Regions from separate parts of the Pseudocitrobacter cyperus genome, predicted to be linked through region 1. Evidence: predicted binding sites of a transcription regulator. Region 1 holds the regulator's gene; each other region holds the start of a gene.

The links. Region 1 encodes ArgR, which controls arginine synthesis, uptake and breakdown. Its sites were predicted from a motif close to ANTGAATAAAAATACANT; they were not measured.
Region 2: argA (amino-acid N-acetyltransferase) is a predicted target of ArgR. The motif match lies at 8,589-8,606, and genes of this name have one in related genera.
Region 3: argC (N-acetyl-gamma-glutamyl-phosphate reductase) is a predicted target of ArgR. The motif match lies at 4,860-4,877, and genes of this name have one in related genera.

The regions. Positions count from the first base shown of each region.
Region 1 is NZ_JAYMYY010000002.1:543,972-554,081, reverse strand. It holds gene aaeA (p-hydroxybenzoic acid efflux pump subunit AaeA) at 1-376, shown strand, start outside; gene aaeB (p-hydroxybenzoic acid efflux pump subunit AaeB) at 382-2,349, shown strand; gene VSR74_RS11415 (barstar family protein) at 2,441-2,716, shown strand; gene yhcN (peroxide/acid stress response protein YhcN) at 2,769-3,032, opposite strand; gene yhcN (peroxide/acid stress response protein YhcN) at 3,140-3,403, opposite strand; gene argR (transcriptional regulator ArgR) at 3,781-4,251, opposite strand; gene mdh (malate dehydrogenase) at 4,709-5,647, shown strand; gene VSR74_RS11390 (LysR family transcriptional regulator) at 5,837-6,748, opposite strand; gene leuC (3-isopropylmalate dehydratase large subunit) at 6,982-8,394, shown strand; gene leuD (3-isopropylmalate dehydratase small subunit) at 8,406-9,008, shown strand; gene VSR74_RS11375 (GntP family permease) at 9,125-10,110, shown strand, end outside.
Region 2 is NZ_JAYMYY010000003.1:201,764-211,873, forward strand. It holds gene ptrA (pitrilysin) at 1-1,797, shown strand, start outside; gene recB (exodeoxyribonuclease V subunit beta) at 1,794-5,357, shown strand; gene recD (exodeoxyribonuclease V subunit alpha) at 5,354-7,189, shown strand; gene argA (amino-acid N-acetyltransferase) at 7,223-8,554, opposite strand; gene amiC (N-acetylmuramoyl-L-alanine amidase AmiC) at 8,784-10,031, shown strand.
Region 3 is NZ_JAYMYY010000011.1:6,391-16,500, reverse strand. It holds gene VSR74_RS21785 (phosphoethanolamine transferase CptA) at 1-459, opposite strand, end outside; gene ppc (phosphoenolpyruvate carboxylase) at 673-3,324, opposite strand; gene argE (acetylornithine deacetylase) at 3,661-4,812, opposite strand; gene argC (N-acetyl-gamma-glutamyl-phosphate reductase) at 4,986-5,990, shown strand; gene argB (acetylglutamate kinase) at 6,003-6,776, shown strand; gene argH (argininosuccinate lyase) at 6,878-8,251, shown strand; gene oxyR (DNA-binding transcriptional regulator OxyR) at 8,605-9,525, shown strand; gene sthA (Si-specific NAD(P)(+) transhydrogenase) at 9,508-10,110, opposite strand, start outside.

The DNA of each region.
Region 1 (10,110 bases):
GAAAAAAAATTCGTTCTATGTACTGGCTTATCTGGAAGAGACCAAACTGGAAGGTGTGCGTAAGGGCTACCGGGCAGAAGTGACGCCGCTTGGCAGCAATCGCGTCATTAAAGGAACCGTCGATAGCGTTGCCGCGGGGGTGACTAACGCCAGCAGCAGCAACGACGCAAAAGGCATGGCAACCATCGATTCCAACCTTGAATGGGTGCGTCTGGCACAGCGTGTGCCGGTGCGTATCCACCTGGATGAGCAGCAGGAGAACGTCTGGCCTGCCGGGACGACGGCGACGGTGGTGATCACCGGTGAGAAGGATCGCGATGCCCGGAACATGACCTTCTTCCAGAAACTGGCGCTGCGTTTGCGTGAGTTCGGTTAATCGCCATGGGGATCTTTAGCATTGCCAACCAGCACATTCGCTTTGCTATCAAGCTGGCATGCGCGATTGTTCTGGCGCTGTTCATCGGTTTCCATTTTGAACTGGAAACGCCGCGCTGGGCGGTACTGACTGCTGCGATCGTGACGGCGGGCCCGGCCTTTGCCGCCGGTGGCGAACCGTACTCAGGCGCCATTCGCTACCGCGGGATGCTGCGTATTATCGGAACCTTTATCGGCTGTATCGCTGCGTTAACGATCATTATTTTGATGATTCGCGCCCCGCTGTTAATGATTCTGGTGTGCTGTATCTGGGCTGGTTTTTGTACGTGGCTCTCCTCGCTGGTGCGCGTTGAGAACTCCTACGCATGGGGGCTTGCGGGCTATACGGCGTTAATTATCGTCATTACCATTCAGGCTGAGCCGCTGCTAACGCCACAGTTTGCCGTGGAACGCTGTAGCGAAATCGTGATCGGTATCGTCTGTGCGATCATGGCCGACCTGCTTTTCTCCCCACGTTCAATTAAAAAAGAGATCGATCTTGAGCTGGATAACCTGCTTATCGATCAATACCGCCTGATGCAGTTGTGCATCAAACACGGTGACAGCGAAGAGGTTGACCGTGCCTGGAGCGGGCTGGTACGCCGCACCGCGGCGTTGGGCGGCATGCGCAGTAACCTGAGCATGGAATCTTCCCGTTGGTCACGCGCCAATCGCCGCTTAAAAGCGCTGAATACCGTCTCGCTGACGATGATTACCCAGGCCTGCGAAACCTACATTATTCAGAATACTCGTCCGGAGACCGTCACCGATGACTACCGTGAACTCTTTGCCGAGCCGGTGGAGACGGTTCAGGACGTTCACCGTCAGCTAAAACGTATGCGTCGGGTAATGGCCTGGACGGGCGAACACGGCACACCGGTCACGATTTATGGCTGGATAGGGACGGCAACGCGCTACCTGCTGTTGAAACGCGGGGTGATCGGCAACGCTAAAATCAGCGCCCGTGAAGAAGAAATATTGCAGGACGAGGTGGTGGTGAAGGCAGAATCTGCCGAACGTCACCACGCGATGGTTAACTTCTGGCGTACAACCGTTTCCTGTGTGCTGGGAACACTCTTCTGGCTGTGGACGGGTTGGACGTCCGGTAGCGGGGCGATGGTGATGATTGCGGTAGTGACAGCCCTTGCTATGCGCCTGCCTAACCCTCGCATGGTGGCCGTCGACTTCCTTTACGGTACGCTACTGGCGCTACCGCTGGGAACGCTATTCTTCCTGGTGATCATCCCCTCAACGCAGCAAAGTATGCTGCTGCTCTGTATCAGCCTTGCAGTGTTGGCGTTCTTTATCGGTATTGAAGTACAGAAACGGCGGCTGGGCTCGCTTGGGGCACTGGCGAGTACTATCAACATCATTGTCCTCGACAACCCGATGACATTTGAGTTCAGTAAGTTCCTCGACAGCGCGTTGGGGCAACTGGTGGGCTGCTTCCTGGCGCTAATGGTTATCCTGATTATTCGTGATAATTCGCGTGAACGTACCGGACGGGTATTATTGAACCAGTTTGTATCGGCGGCGGTTTCAGCGATGACCACCAATTCCGCGCGACGTAAAGTGAATCATTTGCCAGCGCTCTATCAGCAACTCTTTCTGCTGTTGAATAAATTCCCGGACGACATTGCTAAATTCCGTCTGGCGCTGTCGCTTATTATCGCGCACCAGCGGCTGCGCGATGCGCCAGTGCCGGTGAATCAGGATCTCTCAGAGTTTCACCGCCAGCTTAGACGCACGGCGGACAGCGTCATCTCCGCGGGCAACGATGATAAACGTCGGCGCTACTTCCTGCGCCTGCTGGAAGAGCTGGATATCTATCAGGAAAAACTGCGCGTCTGGGATGCTTCACCGCAGGTCACTGAACCCGTTGGGCGGCTGGTGGCGATGCTGCATAAGTATCAGAGTGCGTTAACCAACAGCTAGTTTCCCCCTCTTAAAACCGACGCCTGAGCGTCGGTTTTTTTATGGCTATACTTAGAGGCGGAATAAAGCAGTGGGAAATTGAGGGCAGGCGATGGAAGTCTATTCTTTTGATTTTGATGAAATAGAGAATCAGGGTGATTTTTACCGGGAGTTCTCCCGCCTCTTCACGCTCAAAAGTGGGCTGGTACACGATCTGGATTCTCTATGGGATGTCGTTACCGGAAGTCAGCTCCCGCTCCCGCTGGAAATAGAGTTCCTGCATCTTGATGAGAAACAGAAGCGGCGTTATGGCGCGCTAATTCTGCTGTTTGATGAAGCGGAAGAGGAGCTCGAGGGGATGTTGCGTTTCAACCTCTCCCGGACATAAAAAAGCCCCCGCGTAACGGCGGGGGCAAGTCGTCGGACAAGACGACGAGGGTTTATTTGTACAGTTCTGCGGTCGCGTGCCAGGTGTTACCGGAACGCGCTTCAATGATGCGATAGCCGCTGGCGCCTTCTTTTTCTGCTTTTGCTGATAATGCGCTGTTCATATCCATCGGTGAGCTACCGACCTGAGATACGGAGACGGTACCCATTGATTGCAGACTCTGTGCTTGTTCTGCGCTGATTTGCTCTGCCGCGCTAACGCCGAAAGAGAGAACGGAAGCCAGGCCAAGAGAAGCGATGATAATTGCGTTTTTCATATTTTTTACTCCACCATGTGCGACAGCGGTGAGAGGAAAAAGAGGGCGTATCCTGAACCGCTGTAGATAATCTGTATTTTGAAACGTTACCGACCTTTTAAACGAACTTATTTGTACAGTTCAGCCGTTGCGTGCCAGTGGTCTCCGGTACGCGCTTCAATGATGCGGTAAGAAGAAGCACCTTGTTCTTCCGCTTTCTTGTTCAGCATCTCGTGCATATCCATCGGTGAAGAACCGATAGCGCCAACGGAGATGGTGCCCATAGCCTGACGATTTTGCGCCTGCTCACTATTAATAGAGTCTGCTGCAAAAGCACCGAAGGAGATGACAGAAAGGATGCTCAGAGCGGCTACTGTTGTTTTGATTTTCATGATCTACACCTCGTCGAATTATTTGGAAGGTCTTTGTTTTGTGATCCTCATCACGAAAATAAGTATAAACTAATCACATTAAAAATTAATACCAGACTAATGATTTCAGGTGTAAATCTGTTTTAATAAAATCATTTTTTATTACCTTAAGGAATAGAAAATGGTGTTTTAGTGCTATGTACCAGGGTATTTTATAGGGAAATCATATGGATAGAACGATTTGATTTTTCGTGCGATTTTGAAAGGTGGTATTCACTGTATATATGGTTTTAACCAATTTTTAGCACTTAATGCCAAACGGGATATAGAGGGATACGGAGGAAACGAAGCGGTAAAGAGGAATGATCCTCTGGCCGCTGGCCAGAGGACAGGCAGGATCACAGCTCTTGCTCAAACAGCACCAGAATGGCTTCGTAGAGATCTTTCACCGTAAAACCGCGGGCAGGGGTGGTGAAGATGGTGTCGTCGCCAGCGATGCTGCCGAGGATGCCTTCCGCTTTACCCAGTGAATCGAGCAGGCGGGCAATGAGCTGGGCCGCTCCCGGGCTTGTGTGAATAACCACAACGGCATCGTTATAATCGATATCCAGCACCAGATTTTTCAGCGGGCTGGACGTGGTTGGTACGCCGAGCTCAGCAGGCAGGCAGTAGACCATCTCCATCTTGGCGTTGCGGGTGCGAACCGCGCCAAACTTGGTCAGCATGCGGGAGACTTTGGACTGATTGATATTCTCGAATCCTTCCTCCTGCAGCGCCTGGACGATCTCTCCCTGAGAGCTAAACTTTTCTTCTTTTAATAGCGCTTTAAACGCCTTCACTAATTCTTCTTGTTTGGTCGAACTTCGCATAAGTCACCCGTATATGGTGATGAAATTAACATTATTATGCATATAAATGCATTTTTATGCAAATAATCTGCAAAAAAGGCGGGTTTTAATCGCGAGAAGGGGCGGATCTTAGCAAAATTTACCATTAATAAACATGCCTATATCACGGCCTGCAAATAAGGTTAAAAGTAAATTAAATGTTATGAAAATGATGTTGTTTTAACCAGATCACTGGTTATAGTTTAAGTGATAGTTGATGTGGATTTGGTTACGTGAAAAAGGCCTTTCCCGGTAAATGAGTGAGCAATTTTGTAGCAAGGCTGCTAAATACCCCTCATTCTGTAAGTAATTAGATTGTAATTATTTACGCCGTGAATTAAGGTCGCCGCAACGGAGTATAACAGGCAGTGCCCTGCGTCGGTTACGCGGTACATGACAGGTCACCCTGAATGACATTAACCACAATAAGGAGTTTCGGATGAAAGTTGCAGTCCTTGGTGCCGCTGGCGGTATCGGTCAGGCGCTTGCCCTACTACTTAAGACCCAACTACCTTCAGGCTCAGAACTTACTCTCTATGATATCGCCCCCGTCACCCCTGGCGTGGCCGTCGATCTCAGCCATATCCCGACCGATGTGAAGATCAAAGGCTTCTCGGGTGAAGACGCTTCCCCGGCGCTGGAAGGCGCGGATGTGGTGCTGATCTCCGCGGGCGTTGCGCGTAAACCTGGCATGGATCGTTCCGATCTGTTCAATGTGAACGCCGGGATCGTGAAGAACCTGGTGCAGCAGGTGGCGAAAACCGCCCCGAAAGCCTGCATTGGCATAATCACAAATCCGGTGAATACTACGGTGGCAATCGCCGCGGAAGTGCTGAAAAAAGCAGGCGTTTACGACAAGAACAAACTGTTTGGCGTCACCACGCTGGATATCATCCGCTCAAATACCTTCGTGGCGGAACTGAAAGGCAAAAAAGCGACCGAAGTGGAAGTGCCGGTGATCGGCGGCCACTCTGGCGTGACCATTCTGCCGCTGCTGTCGCAGATCCCTGGCGTCTCCTTTAGCGATCAGGAAGTGGCCGATCTCACCAAACGTATTCAAAATGCGGGTACGGAAGTGGTGGAAGCCAAAGCGGGCGGCGGGTCTGCAACGCTGTCGATGGGACAGGCGGCGGCGCGTCTGGGGCTCTCTCTGGTTCGTGCCCTTCAGGGTGAGAAAGGCATTGTGGAGTGTGCTTATGTGGAGGGCGATGGTCAGTATGCTCGCTTCTTCTCTCAGCCACTGTTGCTGGGCAAAAATGGCGTGGAAGAACGCCAGTCTATCGGCAAGCTGAGCGCGTTTGAACAGCAGGCGCTGGAAGGTATGCTCGATACGTTGAGGAAAGATATCCAGCTCGGCGAAGATTTTGTGAATAAGTAAATTTTTACGTCCTTGAGGCCGGAATTTAGTTTCCGGCTTTACTGTATTAGTAGAAGCATTTACTTAATTTAAATAAAGATAAATCTTATAGATTTGATTTATTTATGATTTCGCTAACACAGAATTGGTGGTAAATAAAATATATTAAATGTAATTAAACTAAAAGTTAATTACATTTAATAATATATTTTATATCTGATGAGGTAGCTTGCTAAAATATTTCGATAAAAAATCAATGCATTTATGCATCTTTTCCGAATCTGAGATTCTGGTAGGGTAGACGGCCCATATATTAGCACTTTGCTTATAATCTGGTAGTATATTTATAAGTGTGCCGTCCTTGATATGAGGATAAACATCCCACCAAGAGCGCAGCATGATTCCATGAGCATTCAAACTCCATTGCATTGCAACACTTCCGCAGTTAGTCGAAAGATGACTTCTGATACGGACTGGATATTCGATACCTTTTTTTTCAAGTGTCCATAAGCCAAAAGATGAATTCTTCTCTTGTATGAAAAGACAATTATGGTGCTCTAGTTCCTCTAATCTTTTTGGTGTGCCATTTTTTTCTAAATAGTGAGGAGATGCACATAATACTCTATAGTTTGTTGCTAATTTTCTTACAATGTTTTTTTCATTAATTGCATCTCCAACTTTAATCTCTAAATGGAATCCATTACTCGCAAGATCTACTTCCTGATCGGTCAAATATAATTTGATATGCAATTGTGGATAAATTTTTGAGAGATGAGAGATTGCTTCTGAAACATGGTTTATACCGAATCCAAAACTAGTGCAAATATTTATGCTACCAAATATTTCTTTCTTTTGAATGTTAGCTTCAGTAAGCAAGTTATCCATACCATCTAATACTAAAGTTGCTTTCTTAGCAATGTTTATTCCTTCTTCTGTTAAGATTAAATGCCTGGTGTCTCGATGGAATAACTTTACTCCTAACCTATTTTCAAGAATCTTAATTCTTTTGCTAATGTAAGCGGGTGATACCCCCATTTCTTGAGCTGTTTTGCTAAAGCTTTTTTTATATATAATAGTAAGGAAAACTTGTAGATCTTCAATCAAGGGCCATTCTTTTCCCATTTTAATTATTCCTATTATACTCACTTTTTTAATTAATTATCATTAAATCATGGTTGAAAATGAGAAGATAAAAGATTGATCACAGTTTGGATAAAATTTTTGTATCACTATCAACGAAGTGTAAATCTTATTTTTATATAATGAGAGTGCCAGGTAAATTTTCCTCGTGCTAGGCTAGCTATTCATCGTTAACGTCTGTAACCATAGTGGGCTTTGTAATTGAGGATTTAGTAATGGACAAACCTAAAACTTTATATGATAAATTTATAGATTCGCACACAATAAGAAATCTGGATGATAAAGGAAACGTATTACTGTATATCGATCGAACAATTCTTAATGAATACACTAGCCCACAGGCTTTCACCGGGCTACGCGAGGCGGAACGGCCTGTTTGGAATAATAAAAGTATTTTATTTAATATTGATCATGTGAATCCTACCAGACCTGAACGTAATGCCGATATGACAGATGCTGGGGGGACATTACAGGTTAACTATTTCCGAAGAAATAGCCGGGATTATAATATTGAATTATTTGATGTACTAGACCCAAGACAAGGGATAGAACATGTTGTAAGTCATGAGCAAGGGTGGGTATTACCGGGTATGGTGATTGGGGCTGGAGACAGCCATACAACCACATATGGTGCATTAGGAGCCTTTGGATTTGGTATAGGGACTTCTGAAATTGAGCATTTATTAGCTACCCAGACGCTAGTTTATAAGAAGTTAAAAACAATGCTTGTCACTATTACTGGTGTCTTAGCTCAAGGTGTAGTTGCTAAGGATATTATTATTGCTCTTATAGCTAAAATAGGGGCTAATGGGGCAACTGGATATGTTATTGAGTTTACAGGAAATACGATTGAATCACTTAGTGTTGAAGGTCGAATGACCCTCTGTAATATGGCGGTAGAAGCTGGAGCTAGAGGCGCTTTTATTGCTCCTGATGAAAAAGTATTCTCATATATAAAAAATACACCCAGAGCTCCACGAGGAGAAGATTGGGAGCATGCAGTTTCCGTATGGCGTAATCTAAAATCGGATAGCGGAGCCATTTTTGATCGCTATGTCGAATTATCTTGTGCAAAGCTGGAGCCTATGATTACTTGGGGAATTAGTCCAGATCAGGCTGCGACGATTAATGATGTTGTACCGTCTATAGAGGCTTTACCATCATTTATTAAGCCTGAGGAATACCACAAAGCATTAAATTATATGGGATTAAAACCCGGCATGCTCTTACAAGATATTAAGATATCGCATGCATTCATTGGATCCTGTACTAATTCTCGAATTGAAGATCTTCGTTCAGCAGCTGCGATAATAAAAGGAAGAAAAATAGCTCCGACAGTTCGAGGTATTATTGTTCCCGGTTCAACACAGGTCAGAAAACAGGCCGAGGATGAAGGTCTGGCATCGCTCTTTATTGATGCTGGTTTTGAGTGGCGTCAATCTGGTTGCTCTATGTGTTTGGCGATGAATGAAGATGTTCTCTCTTCAACTGACCGTTGTGCTTCTAGTACGAATCGAAACTTTGCTGGACGGCAGGGGGCTGGCTCCCGAACCCATTTAATGAGTCCTATGATGGTTGTTGCCGCCGCTATAGCCGGTCATTTAGTGGATGTTCGTGAATATTTATAGGGGTGAGTATGATGGAACCAATTAAAATAGTAACAGGCATTATGGCTCCGATGATGGATGATAATATTGATACTGATGTCATCATGCCAAAGCAGTTTTTAAAAGGGATTGATCGCGAGGGATTGGATAAAGGTTTATTCTTTGATCTGCGATTTAATAAATCTGGAGAATGCAATCAAGATTTTGTATTGAATAAGGCTATGTATCGTGGTGCAAAGGTATTGATTGTTGGTGATAATTTTGGCTGTGGTTCCAGTCGCGAACATGCCGTCTGGGGGCTTAAGCAATTAGGTATTAGAATTCTTATTGGTACAAGTTTTGCAGGCATATTTAACGACAACTGTGCTCGTAATGGTATTCTTACAATTACGTTAGATCATGATTTGGTATTATTTATCGCAGAACAAGCGAAAAAAGGAGTATCTATTACAGTTGATCTTTCTGAGCAATTAATTGCAGTTGCTGAGAAAAAAATTTTGTTTGACATTGATTCCGTTAAAAAATACATGCTGCTAAATGGCTTAGATGCTATTGATCTCACTTTGCAGTATGTAAAGGAAATTAAGTCTTTTGAAAAATTATATTTTGAAAAGAATCATTGGTTAAAAATATGATTCGTTTATTAGGAATGGTGCTGATTTCTCTAACCTAAATTATTTATTTTTTATAGGGTTTGGTTAGCCACGGTGATCATCACGTATTTTCATTGTTGGAATAAAAAGGATTATTTATGCCTATAGAATTAGCCTTTCTTATCGGAATAGCTGTTTTGCTATTTTTGGCATTGAAACTGAAAGTTAATGCATTTATGGCTTTATTAGCTACTGCATTAGTTATTGGAATTTTGTCTGGCATGCCTCAGACAAAGGTGGTCGATGCAATTGTTAGTGGCTTCTCTGGTACTGTAAAGAGTATTGGTATTGTTATCATCTTTGGTATTATGTTAGGAAACTATCTTGATGCATCCAGAGGTACAACCCGAATGGCACTTGATACCATTCGGATGGTAGGGCAAAAACGGTCAGGTATTGCTATGGTCATCACTGGCTATATTGTATCTATTCCTGTTTTTAGTGATGCGGCTTTTGTAATACTTTCGCCTTTAGTTAAAGCGATTGCTAAAAAAACGAAAATTTCAATAGCGGTTCTCTCTGTGTCCTTATCTGCGGGATTGCTTGCAACACATGTCTATGTGCCTCCGACTCCGGGTCCCTTAGCAGCAGCTGGTATGCTGGGTATTGATATAGGTCGAGCAATTTTATATGGTTCTTTTGCTGCATTGTTTATGGCTCTTGCCGGTTGGTTATTCGCCGAGTTTTATTTCAAAAACAAGAAAGGAGACTTTTATTCTTATCAAGAAATAGAGTCTCCAAAACCAGAGGTAGATATCAATAATGATGACCTTCCTGGGTCATTGGCATCTATATTGCCTTTATTTGTTCCTATTATTCTCATTATTTTGAATACTTCTTGCGGAATGATTTTACCCAAGACTTCTTCGATGGCAAGAATCGCTTCATTTATTGGCGATGCAAATATTGCTTTGGCCATTGGTGCTCTTTTGGCAATCGCAACTTTAGGTAAGCGTTTAGGCCACAAAGCTGTAATGAAGGTAATGGATAGTTCGCTTAAAGATGCGGGGCCGATTGTATTTATTACTGCTGCTGGTGGAGCACTCGGCCAGGTTTTAAAAGCCTCAGGTGCAGGTGATAGTAT
Region 2 (10,110 bases), on a different contig from region 1:
CATCGCGATGAGGTTGTTGCGGCCATCTTCAGTTACCTCAATCTGCTGCGTGAAAAAGGCATTGATAAGCGTTATTTCAATGAGCTTGCGCATGTGCTGGATCTCGATTTTCGTTATCCGTCCATCAATCGCGATATGAGCTATGTGGAGTGGCTGGCGGATACCATGATCCGCGTACCGGTGCAGCATACGCTGGATGCCGTCAATGTCGCCGACCAGTTTGATGAGCAGGCAGTGAAAGCGCGGCTGGCAATGATGACGCCACAGAATGCCCGTATCTGGTACATCAGCGAGAAAGAGCCGCATAACAAGACGGCCTACTTTGTTAATGCGCCGTACCAGGTAGACAAAATCAGCGACCAGACCTTTAGCCGGTGGAAGCAAGACGCGGACGCCATCAAACTGAAATTGCCCGAGCTGAACCCCTACATTCCGGACGATTTCACGCTGATTAAGCCGGAGAAAACATATACGCATCCGGAACTTATCATTGATGAACCCACGTTGCGCCTGGTGTATATGCCAAGCCACTACTTCGCCAGCGAGCCGAAAGCCGATGTCACGTTGATTCTGCGCAACCCGAAGGCAATGAACAGCGCCCGTAATCAGGTCATGTTCGCGCTGAATGACTATCTGGCGGGTATTTCGCTGGATCAGCTCAGTAATCAGGCGGCGGTGGGCGGCATCAGTTTCTCCACCGGGGCGAACAACGGTCTGATGATGAACGCCAACGGTTATACCCAGCGCCTGCCGCAGCTTTTTGATGCCCTGTTGCAGGGCTATTTCAGCTATCAGCCGACGGAAGATCAGCTTGAGCAGGCGAAGTCCTGGTATGCACAGATGATGGACTCTGCTGACAAGAGTAAAGCGTATGAGCAGGCGATTATGCCGGTACAGATGCTGTCGCAGGTGCCCTATTTCCAGCGGGAAGAGCGTCGGGCGTTGCTGCCGTCAATTACCCTCAAAGAGGTGATGGCATACCGCGAGCGCCTGAAAACCAATGCGCGAGCGGAATTTATGGTGATTGGGAACCTCAGCAAAGAGGCGTCCAGCACGCTGGCGCACCATGTTCAGGCGCAACTGGGCTCGAAGGGGACAGAGTGGTGTCGTAATCAGGATGTGCTGATCGATAAAAAACAGTCCGTTATCTTTGAAAAATCGGCCCCGAGCACCGACTCTGCGCTGGCGGCGGTCTTTGCGCCCATCAACAGTGATGAAGCCAGCACGTCAGCCCAGAGTGCCGTACTGGCGCAGATTGTGCAGCCGTGGTTCTACACTCAGCTGCGTACTGAAGAGCAGCTTGGTTACGCGGTATTTGCCTTCTCGATGAACGTCGGGCGTCAGTGGGGAATGGGCTTCCTGCTGCAAAGCAGCGATAAGCAACCCGCATTCTTGTGGGAGCGTTTTAAAGCCTTCTTCCCAACGGCAGAAGCGAAACTGCGCGCCATGAAACCGGAAGAGTTTGCCCAAATTCAACAAGCAGTGATTGCCCAGATGCAGCAGGCGCCGCAAACCCTCAGCGAAGAAGCCTCTAAGCTCAGTAAAGATTTTGACAGAGGTAATATGGCGTTCGATTCACGTGATAAAGTAGTGGCCCAGATTAAGTTACTGACACCGCTTAAAGTAGCCGACTTCTTCCACCAGACGGTGGTTGAGCCGCAGGGCATGACCGTACTGTCTCAGATTTCCGGAAGTGATAACGGAAAACAGGACTACGCGCATCCTGAAGGCTGGAAAGTGTGGCAAAGCATCAGTGAATTGCAGCAAACCTTACCATTGAGACCAGAGAACGAATGACCGATACCGCCGAGTCCCTTGATCCCCTGCGCTTGCCGCTTTATGGCGAGCGTCTGATTGAAGCCTCAGCGGGCACCGGAAAAACCTTCACCATTGCCGCACTCTATCTGCGGTTGCTGTTGGGGCTGGGGGAAAGCGCTGCTTTCCCCCGACCTGTTAACGTCGAAGAGTTGTTGGTCGTGACCTTCACCGAAGCGGCGACTGAAGAGCTCCGCGGGCGTATCCGCAGCAACATTCACGAACTGCGCATTGCCTGCCTGCGCTATGATCCTGACGATGCTGAGCAATCTGTTGATCCTCTCTATTCCCGGCTCCTGGCTGAAATCGCCGATAAACAACAAGCCGCAGAGGTGTTGCTGCTGGCCGAACGGCAGATGGACGACGCAGCGGTCTTTACCATTCACGGCTTCTGCCAGCGCATGCTCAGCCTCAATGCCTTTGAATCGGGGATGTTGTTTGAGCAACAGCTTATCGAGGATGAATCCCAGCTTCGCTATCAGGCCTGCGCCGACTTCTGGCGACGCCACTGTTATCCGCTGAGACACGAAATCGCGCAGGTGATTTTTGATAGCTGGAAAGGGCCGCAGGATCTGCTGAAATCTATTGACCGCTATTTGCAGGGCGAAGCGCCAACCATCAAACAACCTCCTGACAGCAGCGAAACGCTTGAGTCGCGACACGAAAAAATAATCGCGCAGATTGATGCAATTAAAAGCCAGTGGCTGGCAACAGTGGGCGAACTGAACGATCTGCTGGAAAACTCCGCTATCGACAGGCGTAAATTCAACCGCGGCAACCAGGGTAAATGGATCGATAAGATCAGCGCCTGGGCGAGTGAAGAGAGCCGTACTTATCAGCTTCCCGATGCGCTGGAAAAATTCTCCCAGGCTTTTTTGGCTGAACGTACCAAAGCAGGCGGCGAGGTGCCGACGCATCCGCTGTTTAGCGCCATTGAGCAACTGCTTGCTGCGCCGCTCAGCCTGAATGATCTGGTTATTACCCAGGCGATGGTCGAAATTCGTGAGGCCGTGGCAGAAGAAAAACGCCGCCGCGGAGAGCTGGGCTTTGACGATATGTTGAGCCGACTGGACGCCGCGCTGCAAAGTGAAAGCGGTGATGCGCTGGCGGCGGCGATTCGTCAGCGATTCCCGGTCGCGATGATCGATGAATTTCAGGATACCGACCCGCAGCAGTACCGCATTTTCCGCCGCATCTGGCGGCAGCAGCCGGATACGGCGTTATTGCTGATCGGCGACCCTAAGCAGGCTATTTATGCTTTCCGTGGCGCGGATATTTTTACCTACATGCGCGCGCGCAGCGATGTGGCGGCGCACTATACGCTGGATACCAACTGGCGTTCCGCACCGGGTGTGGTGGCAAGCGTCAATAAACTGTTTACGACCGTCGATAACCCATTTATGTTCCGCGATATTCCGTTTTTACCGGTGAAATCCGCCGCGAAAAATCAGTCGCTGAAATTTGAAATTAACGGAGAAGCGCAGCCGGCGATGAATTTCTGCCTGATGCCGGGGCAGGGCGTTGGTGCGGGTGATTATCAGGCTTTTATGGCGCGTCAGTGCGCGGCGCAAATTCGCGACTGGCTGACCGGCGGTCAGCAGGGCACGGCATTACTGTGGCGCGGTGATAAAGCGAGCCCGGTACAGGCTTCCGATATTACGGTTCTGGTGCGTAACCGTCAGGAAGCTTCGCTGGTTCGCGATGCACTGAATGCGCTGGCGATCCCGTCGGTTTACCTCTCCAACCGCGACAGTGTATTTGAAACGCCAGAAGCGCAGGAGTTACTTTGGGTTTTGCAGGCTGCGTTAAGCCCGGAGCGCGAAAATACCCTGCGCAGCGCGCTGGCGACGGCGATGTTTGGCCTGAATGCGCAGGACATCGAACGTCTGAACCACGATGAAAATGCCTGGGATGCGCTGGTCGAAGAGTTCAGCCTGTATCGCGATATCTGGCAAAAACGCGGTGTCATGCCGATGCTTCGCGCCCTGATGAGCGCGCGTAATATTGCCGAAAATCTGCTGGCGACCCACGGCGGCGAGCGCCGTTTAACCGACATTTTGCATTTGAGCGAACTGTTGCAGGAGGCGGCGACCCAGCTTGAGAGCGAACATGCGCTGGTGCGCTGGCTAAATCAGCAGATCACCGAACCGAATACCAACGCCTCCAGCCAGCAGATGCGTCTGGAGAGCGACAAGCATCTGGTGCAAATCGTCACCATCCACAAATCAAAAGGGCTGGAATACCCGCTGGTCTGGCTGCCGTTTATCGCCCGTTTCCGTAAACAGGATCAGGCGTTTTATCACGACCGTGAATCGTTTTCCGCCGTACTGGATCTCCGGCATGGCGAGGAGAGCCTTGAACTGGCCGAGGCCGAACGACTGGCGGAGGATTTGCGACTGCTCTACGTGGCGCTGACTCGCGCCGTCTGGCACTGTAGTCTCGGCATGGCGCCTCTTACCACACGGCGCAGTGATAAAGCGACCGAAACCGAGATCCATCACAGCGCGCCGGGTCGCCTGTTGCAAAAAGGCGAACAACGGGATGCGGCCGGGCTGGAGTCGGCATTACGCGCCCTGTGCGATGAACATATTGCGCTGACCATCGCCAGCGATCCTGACGACACCCGCTGGCAGGCATTGCAGGCAGGTGTGCCTGAACTGAACGCACGTCAGGTTACACGGAGGATGGTGGATGACTGGCGCGTCACCAGTTACTCCGGCCTGCAACAGCGCGGCCATAGCATGGCGCAGGATCTGCTGCCACGGCTGGACATCGACGCCGCAGGCGTGGGTAATGCCATGGAAGAGGAAGCGCTGACGCCGCACCACTTCCCGCGCGGCGCATCGCCGGGAACTTTCCTGCACAGTCTGTTTGAAGATCTCGATTTCACCCAGCCCATTGAGGCGCAGTGGATGCGTGAAAAATTGCAACTCAACGGTTTTGAAGAGCACTGGGAGCCAGTGCTGACGCAGTGGATTTCGCAGGTGCTGACTACGCCGTTGACGCCAGAGGGCGTGGCGCTAGACCAGCTTGATGCGCGGCAAAAACAGGTGGAGATGGAGTTTTATCTCCCCATCGAAAAACCGCTCGACCCGCTGGCGCTGGACGCCCTGGTGCGTGGTTATGATCCGCTTTCGGCAGGATGCCCGCCGCTCGATTTCCGTCAGGTGCGCGGCATGCTGAAGGGCTTTATCGACCTGGTATTCCGCCACGACGGGCGCTACTACCTGCTGGACTATAAATCGAACTGGTTGGGTGCAAACCGTGAGGCCTACACCCAGCAGGCGATGGCACAGGCGATGCAGTCGCACCGTTACGATTTGCAGTATCAGCTTTATACGCTGGCGCTCCACCGCTATCTGCGACACCGTCTCGCTGATTATGACTATGAGCGCCACTTTGGCGGTGTGATTTATCTGTTCCTGCGGGGCATTGATGGCGAGCCGGGTCAGCAGGGGATTTTCACTACGCGCCCCCGGCGGGAACTGGTTGATGCAATGGACGCTCTGTTTGCCGGGCAGACGCAGGAGGTGGCTTCATGAGCCTGGAAAATTTACTGATTGAAGCCGCTGAACAAAAACTGCTGCGTCCACTGGATGTACAGTTTGCGCTGACCATCGCGCGTCACGAGCATCCGGCGGTGATGCTGGCGGCTGCGCTGGTTAGCCGTGATGCCGGAGAAGGGCATGTCTGTTTGCCTTTGAGCCATTTGCATACCACACCTGCACTGAACGGACGGGCAAAAGTGGTGTGGACGCAACTGCTGGCTGCCGTGGATGTTCCGGATGACTGGACGTCGCTACTGCTGGCCTCTTCTGCGGTAAGCCTGGGCGAACGTCCGTCGCCGCTGATCCTTAACGACGGGCGTCTTTATCTGAACCGGATGTGGTGTAATGAGTTGAGCGTGGCGCGCTTCTTCCGCGATGCGCAACTGCCGGAAGCCATTGATGAGTCATTGTTGGCCGACGCGCTGGCCGATCTCTTTCCGTCGTCTGCGGAGGTGGACTGGCAGAAGGTTGCCGCCGCCGTGGCGCTGACGCGACGCATTTCTGTTATCTCCGGCGGCCCTGGCACCGGGAAAACCACTACGGTAGCAAAACTGCTGGCGGCGCTGGTGCGCATCGCAGGCGATAAAAAATGCCGCATCCGCCTGGCAGCGCCAACCGGTAAAGCGGCGGCCCGATTAACCGAATCGCTGGGGGCTGCGCTACGTAAGCTGCCGCTAACAGAAAACCAGAAAAGCATGTTGCCGACGGAGGCGAGTACGCTGCATCGCCTGCTGGGCGCGCAGCCGGGTAGTCAGCGGATGCGCTATCACGCCGGAAATCCTCTCCATCTGGATGTACTGGTGGTCGATGAAGCGTCGATGATTGACCTGCCGATGATGGCGCGGTTGATTGATGCGCTGCCGGATCACGGGCGGGTTATTTTCCTTGGCGATCGCGACCAACTGGCGTCCGTTGAGGCGGGGGCCGTATTAGGTGATATCTGCGCCTGGGTGAGCTGCGGGTATACCAGTGAACGTGCAGCACAGCTCAGTCGGTTGACCGGAACGCCGGTGCCGGAAGGCGACGGTGCCGTGGCCGGGGCATTACGCGACAGCCTTTGTCTGTTGCGTACCAGCTACCGCTTTGGCAGCGATTCCGGCATAGGGCAACTGGCGCGCGCGGTCAACCTTGGCGATCGCGCCGGCGTTCGTGAGGTCTTTGCGCGTGGTTTTGCCGATATTGAAATGAAATCCCTTCGCACTCAGGAAGAGTACGAGGCGATGCTTGATGATGCGCGGGCGGGCTACGGGCGCTATCTTCAATGTCTGCGCCAGAGGGCGGAACCGGCAGAAATTTTGCAGGCGTTTGGTGAGTATCAGCTTCTGTGCGCTCTGCGCGAAGGGCCGTGGGGTGTGAGCGGGTTAAATCAACAACTGGAGCACTCTCTGGTGCGCCATCGTGCGATAGCTCCGCAGCGCCACTCTCGCTGGTACGAGGGACGCCCGGTGATGATTGCTCGCAACGATAGCGCATTAGGGTTGTTCAACGGCGATATTGGCGTCGCGCTGGATCGCGGTCAGGGGCTGCGCGTCTGGTTCCCGATGCCGGATGGTACGATAAAATCTGTCCAGCCAAGTCGTCTGCCGGAGCACGATACGGCCTGGGCGATGACCGTGCATAAGTCGCAGGGTTCTGAATTTGATCACGCTGCGCTGGTGCTGCCAACGCAGTCTGTGCCGCTGGTGACGCGCGAGCTGGTGTATACGGCAATTACCCGTGCCAAATCACGACTGTCGATGTATGCCGATGAGACGCTATTAGGGCAGGCGATTGTGGCGCGGACTGAGCGTCGCAGCGGGCTGGCGGCGATATTTGCGCAGAACTGATGTGTGCCGGATAGCGTTATCCGGCACACAGGGTTATCCCAAATCCGCCATCAGTACTTTTGAACGCCGCTGATAGTTGTACATCTGCTTTTTACTTTCCGGCAGCAGTTCCACATCTACCGGCTGGAAGCCGCGCTCCTGGAACCAGTGAATGCTGCGGGTGGTCAGCACAAACAGTTTGCTGAGCCCCATCTGTTTTGCCTGGGTGGAGATGCGTTGTAGCAGCACCTCACCGCGTGATGAACTTTGGTAATCCGGATGTACCGCCACACAGGCCATCTCGCCAATTTTTTCTTCCGGGAACGGATAAAGCGCCGCACAGGCGATGGTGGTGTTATCACGCTGAATAATGGTGAACTTGTCGATCTCCATTTCCAGTTGTTCGCGGGAACGGCGTACCAGAATGCCCTGTTGCTCCAGCGGGTGAATGAGATCGAGGATGCCGCCGATATCGTTGATGGTCGCGCGGCGGATCTGCTCAGCGCTCTCCATGACAATTTGCGTCCCGATACCGTCGCGGGAGAAAAGCTCCTGCAACAGCGCGCCATCTTCCTGGTAACTGATTAGGTGGCTGCGACGCACACCGCTGCGGCAGGCTTTGACCGCGCCGCGCAGAAAACGCACGGTGCCGGATAAGTAATCGCCTTCCTGTTCCAGCTCTTCGACGCGCGCCTGCGCTTCGTTAGGGAACAGCTCTGGCACGATTTTCCCGTCGCGGTCGTACACCCCCTGCGATGAGCAGAAGCCGATCATTTTTTCCGCTTTCAGTTTGATGGCCAGTTGCGTGGCAATTTCTTCAGAGGTCAGGTTGAAACTCTCGCCGGTAACGGAAACCGCAACCGGGCCCATCAACACGATAGCACCGCTGTCGAGCTGACGATGAATGGCTTCTTCATCGATACGACGAATACGCCCACTGTGGCAGTAGTCCACGCCATCATCGACGCCAAGCGGCTGCGCGATGATAAAGTTACCGCTAACGACATTAATATGCGCGCCCTGCAACGGCGTGTTGTTAAGGCTCATTGATAAACGGGCGGTAATATCAAGCTGCAACAGCCCGGCTGCCTGTTTAACCAGTTCCAGCGTTTTGGCATCCGTGACGCGGATCTGCTTGTGGTAAATCGGTTGGTGGTTGTGCGCTTCCAGATTGGCGTCAATCTGCGGGCGTGCGCCATAAACCAATACCAGGCGTATCCCCAGACTATGTAACAGCCCAATGTCATTGACAATACTAGAGAAGTTGTCATTTTCAATGGCTTCACCGCCAAGCATGATGACAAACGTTTTTCCCCGATGGGCATTAATATAGGGAACTGAATGACGAAACCCTTCGACCAGTTCGGTTCTACGTTCCTTCACCACGGTATGACCTCTCAGTGCATTTTTATTCGCAATAAGTGTATTTTTATTCTGTTTTTGCCGGGAGTGCAAGTATGAATTTTCCCCTGTGGGGGAAAATGGAATCTGAAAAATGGCTTTGCAAAAGAATGTTTACCCTTTTATAGATGACAGTTTATGCGCCTTTGGTTAAAGTTTTTGGTCAAACTTATTATGCGTAACACCTAACAAATATTTTTTGCTCGGGAGAAGCATGTCGGAAAGTCAGTCATTTAGCCGCCGCCACCTGTTAAAAGGCGCGGGCGCCATGTGGTTATTAAGCGTCAGTCAGGTCGGTTTGGCTGCCACAAGCCAGGTGGTGGCCGTTCGCGTATGGCCTGCATCCAGCTATACACGCGTGACGGTTGAGTCGAATCGGGAACTGAAATACCGGCAGTTTGCGCTGAGCAATCCGGAACGTCTGGTGGTTGATCTCGAAGGCGTGAACCTCAATTCTGTGTTGAAAGGCATGACCGCGCAAATCCGTGCCGACGATCCCTTTATTCAATCCGCTCGCGTGGGGCAATTTGACCCGCAAACCGTGCGTATGGTGTTTGAGCTTAAGCAAAACGTCACGCCACAGCTATTTGCGCTGGCTCCCGTGGCCGGTTTTAAAGAGCGTCTGGTGATGGATCTGTACCCGGCAAATGCCCAGGATGTGCAGGATCCACTACTGGCGCTGCTGGAAGATTACAACCGTGGCGATCTTGATAAGCAAGTCCCACCAGCGCAAAGCGGCCCGCAGCCGGGCAAGGCAGGGCGCGATCGTCCAATCGTTATCATGCTCGATCCGGGCCATGGTGGTGAAGATTCCGGCGCGGTGGGGAAATATAAAACGCGTGAAAAAGATGTGGTGCTGCAAATTGCCCGACGCCTGCGCTCGCTTATCGAGAAAGAGGGCAATATGAAGGTCTACATGACGCGCAATGAAGATATCTTTATTCCGCTGAAGGTGCGTGTGGCGAAAGCCCAGAAGCAACGCGCGGATCTTTTCGTCTCTATTCACGCTGACGCCTTTACCAGCCGTCAACCGAGTGGATCTTCCGTTTTTGCGCTGTCGACCAAAGGTGCAACCAGTACCGCTGCGAAGTATCTGGCACAGACGCAGAACGCCTCGGATTTAATTGGTGGGGTGAGTAAAAGCGGCGATCGCTATGTTGATCACACAATGTTCGATATGGTGCAGTCGCTGACCATTGCCGATAGCCTGAAATTTGGCAAAGCGGTGCTTAAACATATGGGTAAGGTAAATAAGCTGCATAAGAACCAGGTTGAACAGGCGGGCTTTGCCGTGCTGAAGGCACCGGATATCCCGTCGATCCTCGTCGAAACGGCGTTTATCAGTAACGTCGAAGAGGAGCGTAAGCTGAAGACCGCCGTGTTCCAGCAGGAAGTCGCGGAGTCGATTCTGGCGGGGATTAAAGCCTATTTTGCCGATGGCGCGACGCTTGCGAGGCGATAGGTTGGTGGGGAGAGTTTTACACGGCGGTGCAATTTTACGACAGTGTCTCACTCTCCTGACTCATTATGGCTGAAAAACC
Region 3 (10,110 bases), on a different contig from region 1:
CCAGCGGCTGAGGTGCGGGATATAGACAGGCTTCAGTCTCGACCACAGGAAAATCGCCACTGCGGTATACGCCACCGCCGTCAGAACAATCTTCAGGCTGAAATACTGGCTCATGTATTCGCTGGCTTCATTGGCGTTCGATTCGAACATAATGAACAGCACGCTTTGTGAAAATTCCTGCCCATAGATCACGAAGTAGCACAAAGTCGCCAGCGAGGCGGCCCACAGCACTATGCCAATAACGGCAGCAATAATGCGCGTTTTACTGGGGAACAGAAAAATGGGGATCAGCCACAGTGAACTGAATAAAAGCGAGTCGCGAAAACCATTGGTGCCGCTATAACCCGTTAACAGAATAATGGCCTGCAACAGGGTTGAGAAAAACCAAAAGTAGAGCAGCGCCCAGCCAAGGGCTTTCCAGCTAAATTTGCTATCAGCCGGTGTGTTTGTGGAGAGCATAGATTAAGCCTGTCTGAATTCGTGGTGCCAACCGTAACGGCATTTTATTAAGCGAACCTTAAGGTATACCAGGGTTATTGTTACGGCAGTAAAAAATCACGTTAAGCACAACGATAGACAGAAGGAAAAAGAAAAGGTTGTGTCGCGAGGGGATAATTTTTAATGTGCCTGCTTACAATAAGCAGGCACATTATTTTTTCAGGAAAGGCTTATTTAGCCGGTGTTACGCATACCTGCAGCGACGCCAGCAATAGTGACCATCAGCGCTTGTTCAACGTTTGGATCAGGCTCTTTGCCTTCCTCTTCCGCCAGGCGTGAACGGTGCAGCAGTTCGGCCTGCAGTACGTTCAGTGGGTCGGTATAGATGTTACGTAACTGAATGGACTCGGCAATCCACGGCAGGTCAGCCATCAGGTGGGCATCGTTGGCGATGTCCAGCACGACTTTGATATCGGCTTCCAGCAGATTACGCAGTTCTTCACCCAGGCCCCATAGCTCTTTTTTCACCAGGCGCTGATCGTAGTATTCCGCCAGCCACAGGTCTGCTTTGGCGAATACCATTTCCAGCATGCCAAGACGCGTGGAGAAGAATGGCCAGTCGCGGCACATTGATTCCAGTTGGCTCTGTTTGCCATCTTCCACTACTTTTTGCAGCGCCGCGCCCGCGCCCAGCCAGGCGGGGAGCATCAGGCGGTTCTGCGTCCAGGCGAAGATCCACGGAATCGCGCGGAGAGATTCCACGCCGCCGGTTGGGCGACGTTTTGCCGGACGCGAGCCAAGCGGCAGTTTACCCAGTTCCTGTTCCGGGGTGGCGGAGCGGAAGTAAGGCACGAAGTCTTTGTTTTCACGCACATAGCCGCGGTACATCTCGCAGGAGATATCGGAAAGCTCATCCATGATGTGGCGCCACTCTGCCTTTGGCTCCGGCGGCGGCAGCAGGTTAGCTTCCAGAATCGCGCTGGTATAAAGCGACAGGCTACTGACGGTAACTTCAGGCAGGCCATACTTGAAACGAATCATCTCGCCCTGCTCGGTGACGCGCAGGCCGCCTTTGAGGCTTCCCGGCGGTTGTGAAAGCAGCGCGGCATGGGCTGGCGCGCCGCCACGTCCAATTGAGCCGCCGCGACCGTGGAACAGAGTGAGTTCAATGCCGGCTTTTTCGCAGGTTTTGATTAGGGCATCCTGTGCCTGGTACTGCGCCCAGGAAGCGGCCATCACACCCGCGTCTTTCGCGGAGTCGGAATAGCCAATCATCACCATCTGTTTGCCCTGAATAAAGCCGCGATACCAGTCGATATTCAGCAACTGGGTCATGACATCGTTCGAATTATTCAGGTCATCAAGGGTTTCAAACAGCGGCGCGACCGGTAGTGCAAACGTAATGCCTGCTTCTTTAAGCAGCAGATGCACCGCCAGCACGTCGGAAGGCGTTTTCGCCATGGAGATGACATAGGCGGCGACCGAGCCGATTGGTGCATCGACAATCGCTTTACAGGTATTCAGGACTTCTCGCGTTTCGTTGCTTGGCTCCCAGCTACGCGGCAGCAACGGACGCTTGGAATTGAGTTCACGGATCAGGAACGCTTGTTTGTCAGCTTCAGACCAGCTTTCATAATCGCCGATGCCGAGGTAGCGGGTCAGTTCGCCCAGCGCTTCGGTGTGGCGGGTGCTCTCCTGGCGCACATCAATGCGCACCAGCGGGACGCCGAAACACTTCACGCGGCGCAGAGTGTCGAGCAGTTCGCCGTTGGCGATAATGCCCATTCCACAGGCCTGAAGTGATTTATAACAGGCATACAGAGGATCCCAGAGCTGTTCATTCTGGCTGATAAGCCCTGCGGGTTTCGGCAGGCGCTGGCCTTTGAGGCGGGCTTCCAGCCAGGCTTGCGTCGCCATTAACTGGCTGCGAATGTTTTTCAGCAGATAGCGATACGGCTCCTGCTCGCCCTCTTCGCCAACCAGCGCGCGCAGTTCGTCGGTACACTCGACCATCGACAGTTCCGAGATAAGCAACTGAATATCTTTCAGGAACAGATCGGTGGCCTTCCAGCGGCTTAGCAGCAGGACATGGCGTGTAATATCGGCGGTAACGTTCGGGTTGCCGTCACGGTCGCCGCCCATCCACGAAGTGAAGCGGACTGGGACGAAATCAACCGGCAGGCGGTAGTTCAGATTCTCTTCGAGCTGTTCGTTCAGCTCGCGCAGATAGTTCGGTACGCCTTCCCACAGGCTGTTTTCCACCACAGCGAAGCCCCATTTGGCTTCATCTACCGGGCTTGGGCGGTGTTTACGAATTTCATCCGTATGCCATGATTGAGCGATAAGCTGGCGCAGGCGACGCATTAACTGGTTACGCTCGTAGTCGGCGATATCTTTGTTATCCAGTTGCTTCAGGCAGCCGTTTATTTCGCCCATTTTGTGGATCAGGGTGCGGCGCGTAATTTCGGTCGGGTGAGCGGTCAGAACCAGCTCCAGCGACAGCGATTCGACGGCTTTTTTAATGGTGGCTTCGTTGAGATTGGGTTGGTCTTTGAGTTTACGCAGCGTGCGTGCAATCACTTCCGGGTTGCTCGCGGCTTCGCCTTTCGGCGAGATGCTGTGATACTGCTCGGCGGTATTCGCCAGGTTCAGAAACTGGCTGAAGGCACGAGCCACCGGCAGAAGTTCATCGTTGGAGAGGTTTTGCAGCGTTGTCAGCAGTTCCTGACGGTCGGCTTCATTGCCGCCGCGTGAGGATTTTGACAACTTACGGATAGTTTCTACACGGTCAAGAATGTTCTCACCAAGCGCATCCCTGATGGTATCGCCTAGCACTTTACCGAGCATACTGACATTACTACGCAACGCGGAATATTGTTCGTTCATGTTAACCCAGACACCCCATCTCATTTATTTTTGTTATACCCCAGGCTTTGGAACGCAAGGCCGGAATATGAAACCTCCTTTATAAAGCCACGTAAAAACCCCCACGTCAATTGCTGCGAAATCGGTTCAGCAATCGAGTAAATTGCGGCAATTTACGAAATTTAATTCGCATCGTGTCAGATAAGTAATGCTTATGAAAATAGGGGGCGTGCGGTTTGCCCCTCACCCTAACCCTCTCCCCAAAGGGGAGAGGGAACGATCGTGCCCACAGTTACAATTAGCGCGGATTTTCCCCCTCGCCCCTTTGGGGAGAGGGCCGGGGTGAGGGGGGGCATATCAATGCCAGCAGAAGTGATGCACAACCTGGGTAATCAATTCGCGGGTCGGCTTAATAAACCGCGTTTCCAGATATTCATCCGGCTGGTGGGCCTGATTGATCGAACCCGGGCCGAGCACCAGTGTTGGGCAAAGGGTCTGAATAAACGGCGCTTCGGTGCAATAGTTCACCACTTCGGTTTGCGCACCGAGGAGTTTTTCAACCACACCTACCAGAGCGTGATCCGGTGGACATTCATAGCCCGGGATCGGCGGATGTAGCTCAGAGACGGTTAAACGACCAGGCCACTGTTCGCTGACCGGCGCCAGGGCTTCATCCAGCAGCCCGTTCAGGTCGTTCAGCGTCATTCCTGGCAGCGGGCGAATATCCATATGCAGTTCGCAGCAGGCGCAGATACGGTTTGACGCATCGCCGCCGTGGATAGCGCCGAGGTTCAGCGTCGGGTAGGGCACAGTGAACGCCTCGTAGTGATAGCGCTCTTTCAGGGAGTCTCGCAGTTGCATCACGCGGCCAATCGCATCGTGCATAATTTCAATCGCGTTTACGCCGCGTGCCGGGTCGCTGGAGTGACCCGACTGCCCAAGCACGCGGATAGCGCTGGAGATATGGCCTTTATGGGCGCGAACCGGCTGCAATGAGGTTGGTTCGCCGATGATGGCGCAGTCCGGGCGCAGGGCGGTGGTTTGGGCGAAGTAGCGCGCGCCCGCCATGCTGGTCTCTTCATCGGCAGTTGCCAGAATGTAGAGCGGCTTTTTCAGCGTCGTCACATCAACATCACGCAGAGCGTCGAGAATAAAGGCGAAGAAGCCTTTCATGTCGGCGGTGCCCAGACCGTAAAGCTTGTTTTCATGCTCGGTCAGCGTGAAGGGATCGCGTGTCCAGCGGCCATCGTCGAAAGGAACGGTATCAGTGTGGCCGGCAAGCAGCAGGCCGCCTGCGCCATGCCCGGTACTCGCCAGCATGTTGAATTTGTTGCGCGTACCAGGAACGGGTTGGATCTCAACATTGAAGCCTAAAGAGGTGAACCAATCACCCAGCAGAGTGATTAAAGACGCATTGCTTTGATCAAGGGCTTCTTCGGTGGCGCTGATGGAAGGTGTGGCGATCAATGCACGGTAAATCTCGATAAATGGCGGTAAATTGTTTTTCATTGTTGACACACCTCTGGTCGTGATAGTATCAATATTCATGCAATATTTGTGAATAAAAATACAATATCGTTAAGCGTAATAAAACCCAGAATCACCAGGGATATACGTTTAACAGGGTGAGGAAGAGAACGTTCTTCCCGGGCATATATGACGTAAGAAGGTGAACAGCCCCGATGTTGAATACGCTGATTGTAGGTGCCAGTGGGTATGCTGGCGCAGAGCTTGTGACCTATGTAAATCGCCATCCGCATATGAACATAACCGCTTTGACGGTCTCAGCGCAAAGCAATGATGCGGGAAAGCTAATCTCCGATCTGCATCCACAGCTCAAAGGCATTGTCGATATGCCGCTGCAGCCGATGTCGGATATCAGTGAATTTAGCGCCGGGGTGGATGTGGTTTTCCTCGCCACCGCGCACGAAGTCAGCCACGATCTGGCACCGCAGTTTCTGGCGGCAGGTTGCGTGGTGTTTGACCTTTCCGGGGCGTTTCGCGTGAACAACGCGCCTTTCTACGAAAAATATTACGGCTTCACCCATCAGCATCCTGAATTACTTGAGCAGGCGGTGTATGGCCTGGCCGAGTGGTGCGGCGATGCGCTGAAAGAGACCAATCTGATCGCCGTGCCGGGCTGTTACCCCACGGCGGCACAATTGTCGTTGAAGCCGCTGATTGATGCCGATTTGCTGGATCTCACCCAGTGGCCGGTGATTAACGCCACCAGTGGCGTGAGCGGCGCCGGACGCAAAGCGGCGCTCTCTAATAGCTTCTGTGAAGTGAGCCTGCAACCGTATGGCGTATTCAACCATCGTCATCACCCGGAAATTTCAACCCACCTGGGCGCAGAGGTGATTTTTACCCCACACCTGGGTAACTTTAAACGCGGCATACTCGAGACCATCACCTGCCGCCTGAAACCGGGCGTTGACGCGGAACAGGTGGCAGCCGCCTTCCAGCAGGCGTATGCCCATAAACCGCTGGTACGCCTCTATGATAAAGGTGTTCCGGCGCTGAAAAATGTGGTCGGTTTGCCCTTCTGCGATATTGGTTTTGCCGTGCAGAACCAGCACCTGATTGTGGTGGCCGCGGAAGATAACCTGTTAAAAGGCGCAGCGGCGCAGGCTATGCAGTGCGCCAACATTCGTTTCGGCTTTGCCGAGACGCAGTCTCTTCTTTAAGGTGTGATGACGATGAATCCATTAATTATCAAATTAGGCGGCGTGTTGCTGGATAGCGAAGAGGCGCTGGAGCGCCTGTTTACCGCACTGGTGAATTATCGTGAATCACATCAGCGCCCGCTGGTGATCGTGCACGGCGGCGGCTGCGTGGTGGATGAGCTGATGAAGCAGCTTAATCTGCCAGTGAAAAAGAAAAACGGCCTGCGTGTGACGCCCGCCGATCAAATCGACATCATTACCGGCGCGCTGGCGGGCACTGCTAATAAAACGCTGCTGGCGTGGGCGAAAAAGCATGATATTGCCTCTGTGGGGTTGTTCCTCGGTGACGGCGATAGCGTAAAAGTTACGAAGCTCGACGAAGAACTGGGTCATGTTGGCCTGGCGATGCCGGGTTCGCCAAAGCTCATTAATCTGCTGCTGGAGGGTGGTTTCCTGCCGGTGGTGAGTTCTATTGGCGTCACTGCTGAGGGTGAGCTGATGAACGTCAACGCTGACCAGGCGGCGACGGCGCTGGCGGCAACGCTGGGCGCGGATCTGATCCTGCTTTCTGACGTAAGCGGTATTCTGGACGGTAAAGGCCAGCGCATCGCGGAGATGACCGCCGCGAAAGCGGAACAACTGATCGAACAGGGCATTATTACCGATGGCATGATCGTGAAAGTGAATGCGGCGCTGGATGCTGCCCGCACGTTGGGTCGCCCGGTGGATATCGCATCATGGCGTCATGCGGAGCAACTACCGGCGCTGTTTAACGGCACGCCGATTGGTACGCGGATTCTGGCTTAATATTTCCCCTCACCCTAACCCTCTCTCACAGGGAGAGGGAACCGATCGGTGCGTGAGGGTAGCTTTCAGGCAACATTAAACGAATTTTAAGGAAACAAGTTATGGCACTTTGGGGCGGGCGTTTTACACAGGCAGCGGATCAACGGTTCAAACAGTTCAATGACTCTTTGCGCTTCGACTATCGCCTGGCGGAGCAGGATATCACTGGCTCTGTCGCCTGGTCCAAAGCGCTGGTAACAGTAGGTGTGTTGACTGGAGAAGAACAGCAACAACTGGAAGAAGCGCTGAACGTGTTGCTGGAAGAGGTTCGCGCCAATCCGCAGCAAATCCTGCAAAGTGATGCCGAAGATATTCATAGCTGGGTGGAAGGCAAACTTATCGATAAAGTCGGCCAGTTAGGCAAGAAACTGCATACCGGGCGCAGCCGTAACGACCAGGTGGCGACTGACCTTAAACTGTGGTGCAAAGATACCGTTACGGAACTGCTGTCGGCGAATCGTCAGTTGCAGAGCGCGCTGGTGGAAACCGCGCAGCAGAATCAGGATGCCGTCATGCCGGGTTACACCCACCTGCAACGTGCGCAGCCAGTGACTTTCGCGCACTGGTGTCTGGCTTATGTTGAGATGCTGGCGCGTGATGAAAGTCGCCTGCAGGATGCGGTAAAACGCCTCGACGTTAGCCCGCTGGGTAGCGGTGCGCTGGCCGGTACGGCATACGAAATCGATCGTGAACAACTGGCTGGCTGGCTGGGTTTTGCCTCTGCCACCCGTAACAGCCTGGACAGCGTTTCCGACCGCGACCACGTGCTGGAACTGCTGTCCAATGCCTCTATCGGCATGGTGCACTTGTCGCGTTTTGCTGAAGATTTGATCTTCTTTAACTCCGGTGAAGCGAATTTCGTTGAGTTGTCTGACCGCGTGACCTCTGGCTCTTCCCTGATGCCGCAGAAGAAAAACCCGGACGCGCTGGAGCTGATTCGTGGTAAATGTGGCCGCGTGCAGGGCGCGCTGACCGGCATGATGATGACCCTGAAAGGCCTGCCGCTGGCGTACAACAAAGATATGCAGGAAGACAAAGAGGGCCTGTTCGACGCGCTCGACACCTGGCTGGACTGCCTGCACATGGCGGCGCTGGTGCTGGACGGCATCCAGGTGAAACGCCCGCGTTGCCAGGAGGCGGCGCAGCAGGGTTACGCTAACGCCACCGAACTGGCGGATTATCTGGTCGCCAAAGGCGTGCCGTTCCGCGAGGCGCACCACATCGTGGGCGAGGCGGTGGTCGAAGCGATTAAACAGGGCAAACCACTGGAAGCCCTGGCGCTGGCGGATCTACAAAAATTCAGCAGCGTGATTGGTGATGATGTGTATCCGATTCTGTCGCTGCAATCGTGCCTTGATAAACGTGCGGCGAAGGGTGGGGTGTCACCGAAGCAGGTGGCGCAGGCGATTAGCGAGGCGCAGCAGCGTTTGATTTAACGATTTGCACCCCCTCACCCTAACCCTCTCCCGAAGGGAGAGGGAACCGATCGAGCACAGATATAAGTTCACAATTATTCTGCGGACTAGCCCCTCTCCCTTAGGGAGAGGGGTTGGGGGTGAGGGGTATTCGCCCAAAAAAAATGCGGACCTGAGAGTCCGCAAAAGTTCACGTTGGCTTTAGTTATTTCGAGTTTGAGAGAAACTCTGCGAAACATCACGGTGACTTCAAGGGTTAAGGAGGTACCGCTCCGTTTCTGTGTTGCATTATTGAACAGAAAGCTTGATAGGGATAATCGTTCATTGCTATTCTATCTATCGCCGCGAACTATCGTGGCAATGGAGGATGAATAATGAATATTCGTGATCTTGAATACCTGGTCGCGTTAGCCGAACACCGGCATTTCCGTCGGGCGGCAGACTCGTGCCATGTCAGTCAGCCAACGCTGAGTGGGCAAATCCGCAAGCTGGAAGATGAGCTGGGCGTGATGTTGCTGGAACGCACCAGCCGTAAAGTGCTCTTCACCCAGGCAGGTTTGCTGCTGGTGGATCAGGCGCGCACGGTGCTGCGTGAGGTCAAAGTGCTCAAGGAAATGGCAAGCCAGCAGGGAGAGACCATGTCCGGTCCGCTGCATATCGGTTTGATTCCAACGGTCGGCCCTTACCTGCTGCCGCACATTATCCCAATGCTTCACCAGACTTTCCCAAAACTCGAAATGTACCTGCATGAAGCGCAAACGCATCAACTGCTGGCACAACTCGACAGCGGTAAGCTGGATTGCGCCATTCTGGCACTGGTGAAAGAGAGCGAGGCGTTTATCGAAGTGCCTTTGTTTGATGAGCCAATGATGCTGGCGATCTATGAAGATCACCCCTGGGCTGAGCGCGATCGTGTGCCAATGTCCGATCTGGCGGGTGAGAAACTGCTGATGCTGGAAGATGGTCACTGCCTGCGCGATCAGGCGCTGGGTTTCTGTTTTGAAGCGGGTGCTGATGAAGATACGCACTTCCGGGCGACGAGCCTTGAGACGCTGCGTAACATGGTGGCGGCAGGCAGCGGCATTACGCTGTTACCGGCGCTGGCCGTGCCGCGGGAACGTCGCCGTGATGGGGTGATCTACCTGCCGTGCATCAAGCCTGAGCCACGTCGTACCGTAGGTCTTGTCTATCGCCCGGGATCACCCCTGCGCAGTCGCTATGAGCAACTGGCAGAGGCTATCCGCGGAACGATGGAAGGTCACTTCGACGAGAAAGCGTTACCAAAGGCGGTTTAAGCCATTGAGCGCCGCTACCCGATAGGCTTCGGCCATGGTCGGGTAGTTAAAGGTGGTGTTAACAAAGTACTCGATCGTGTTACCACCGCCTTTTTGTTCCATAATCGCCTGGCCGATGTGAATAATTTCGGCTGCGCGTTCACCAAAGCAGTGGATCCCCAGAATTTCTTTCGTTTCCCGGTGGAACAGAATTTTCAGCGTTCCCACATTCATGCCAACAATCTGCGCGCGCGCCAGATGCTTAAACTGCGCCCGACCCACTTCATAGGGTACTTTCATCGCGGTGAGCTGCTGCTCTGTTTTGCCGACGGAGCTGATTTCCGGAATGGTGTAGATGCCGGTTGGAATATCTTCCACCAGGTGCGCTGAGGCTTCACCCTTAACCATCGCCTGCGCGGCAATACGGCCCTGATCGTAAGCCGCAGAGGCCAGACTTGGATAGCCAATGACATCGCCCACCGCGTAGACATGCGGTAGCGCGGTTTGATACATGCTGTTTACTTTCAACTGACCACGGCTGTCGGCTTGCAGTCCGATGTTTTCCAGCGCCAGTGAATCGGTGTTCCCGGTGCGCCCGTTAGCGTA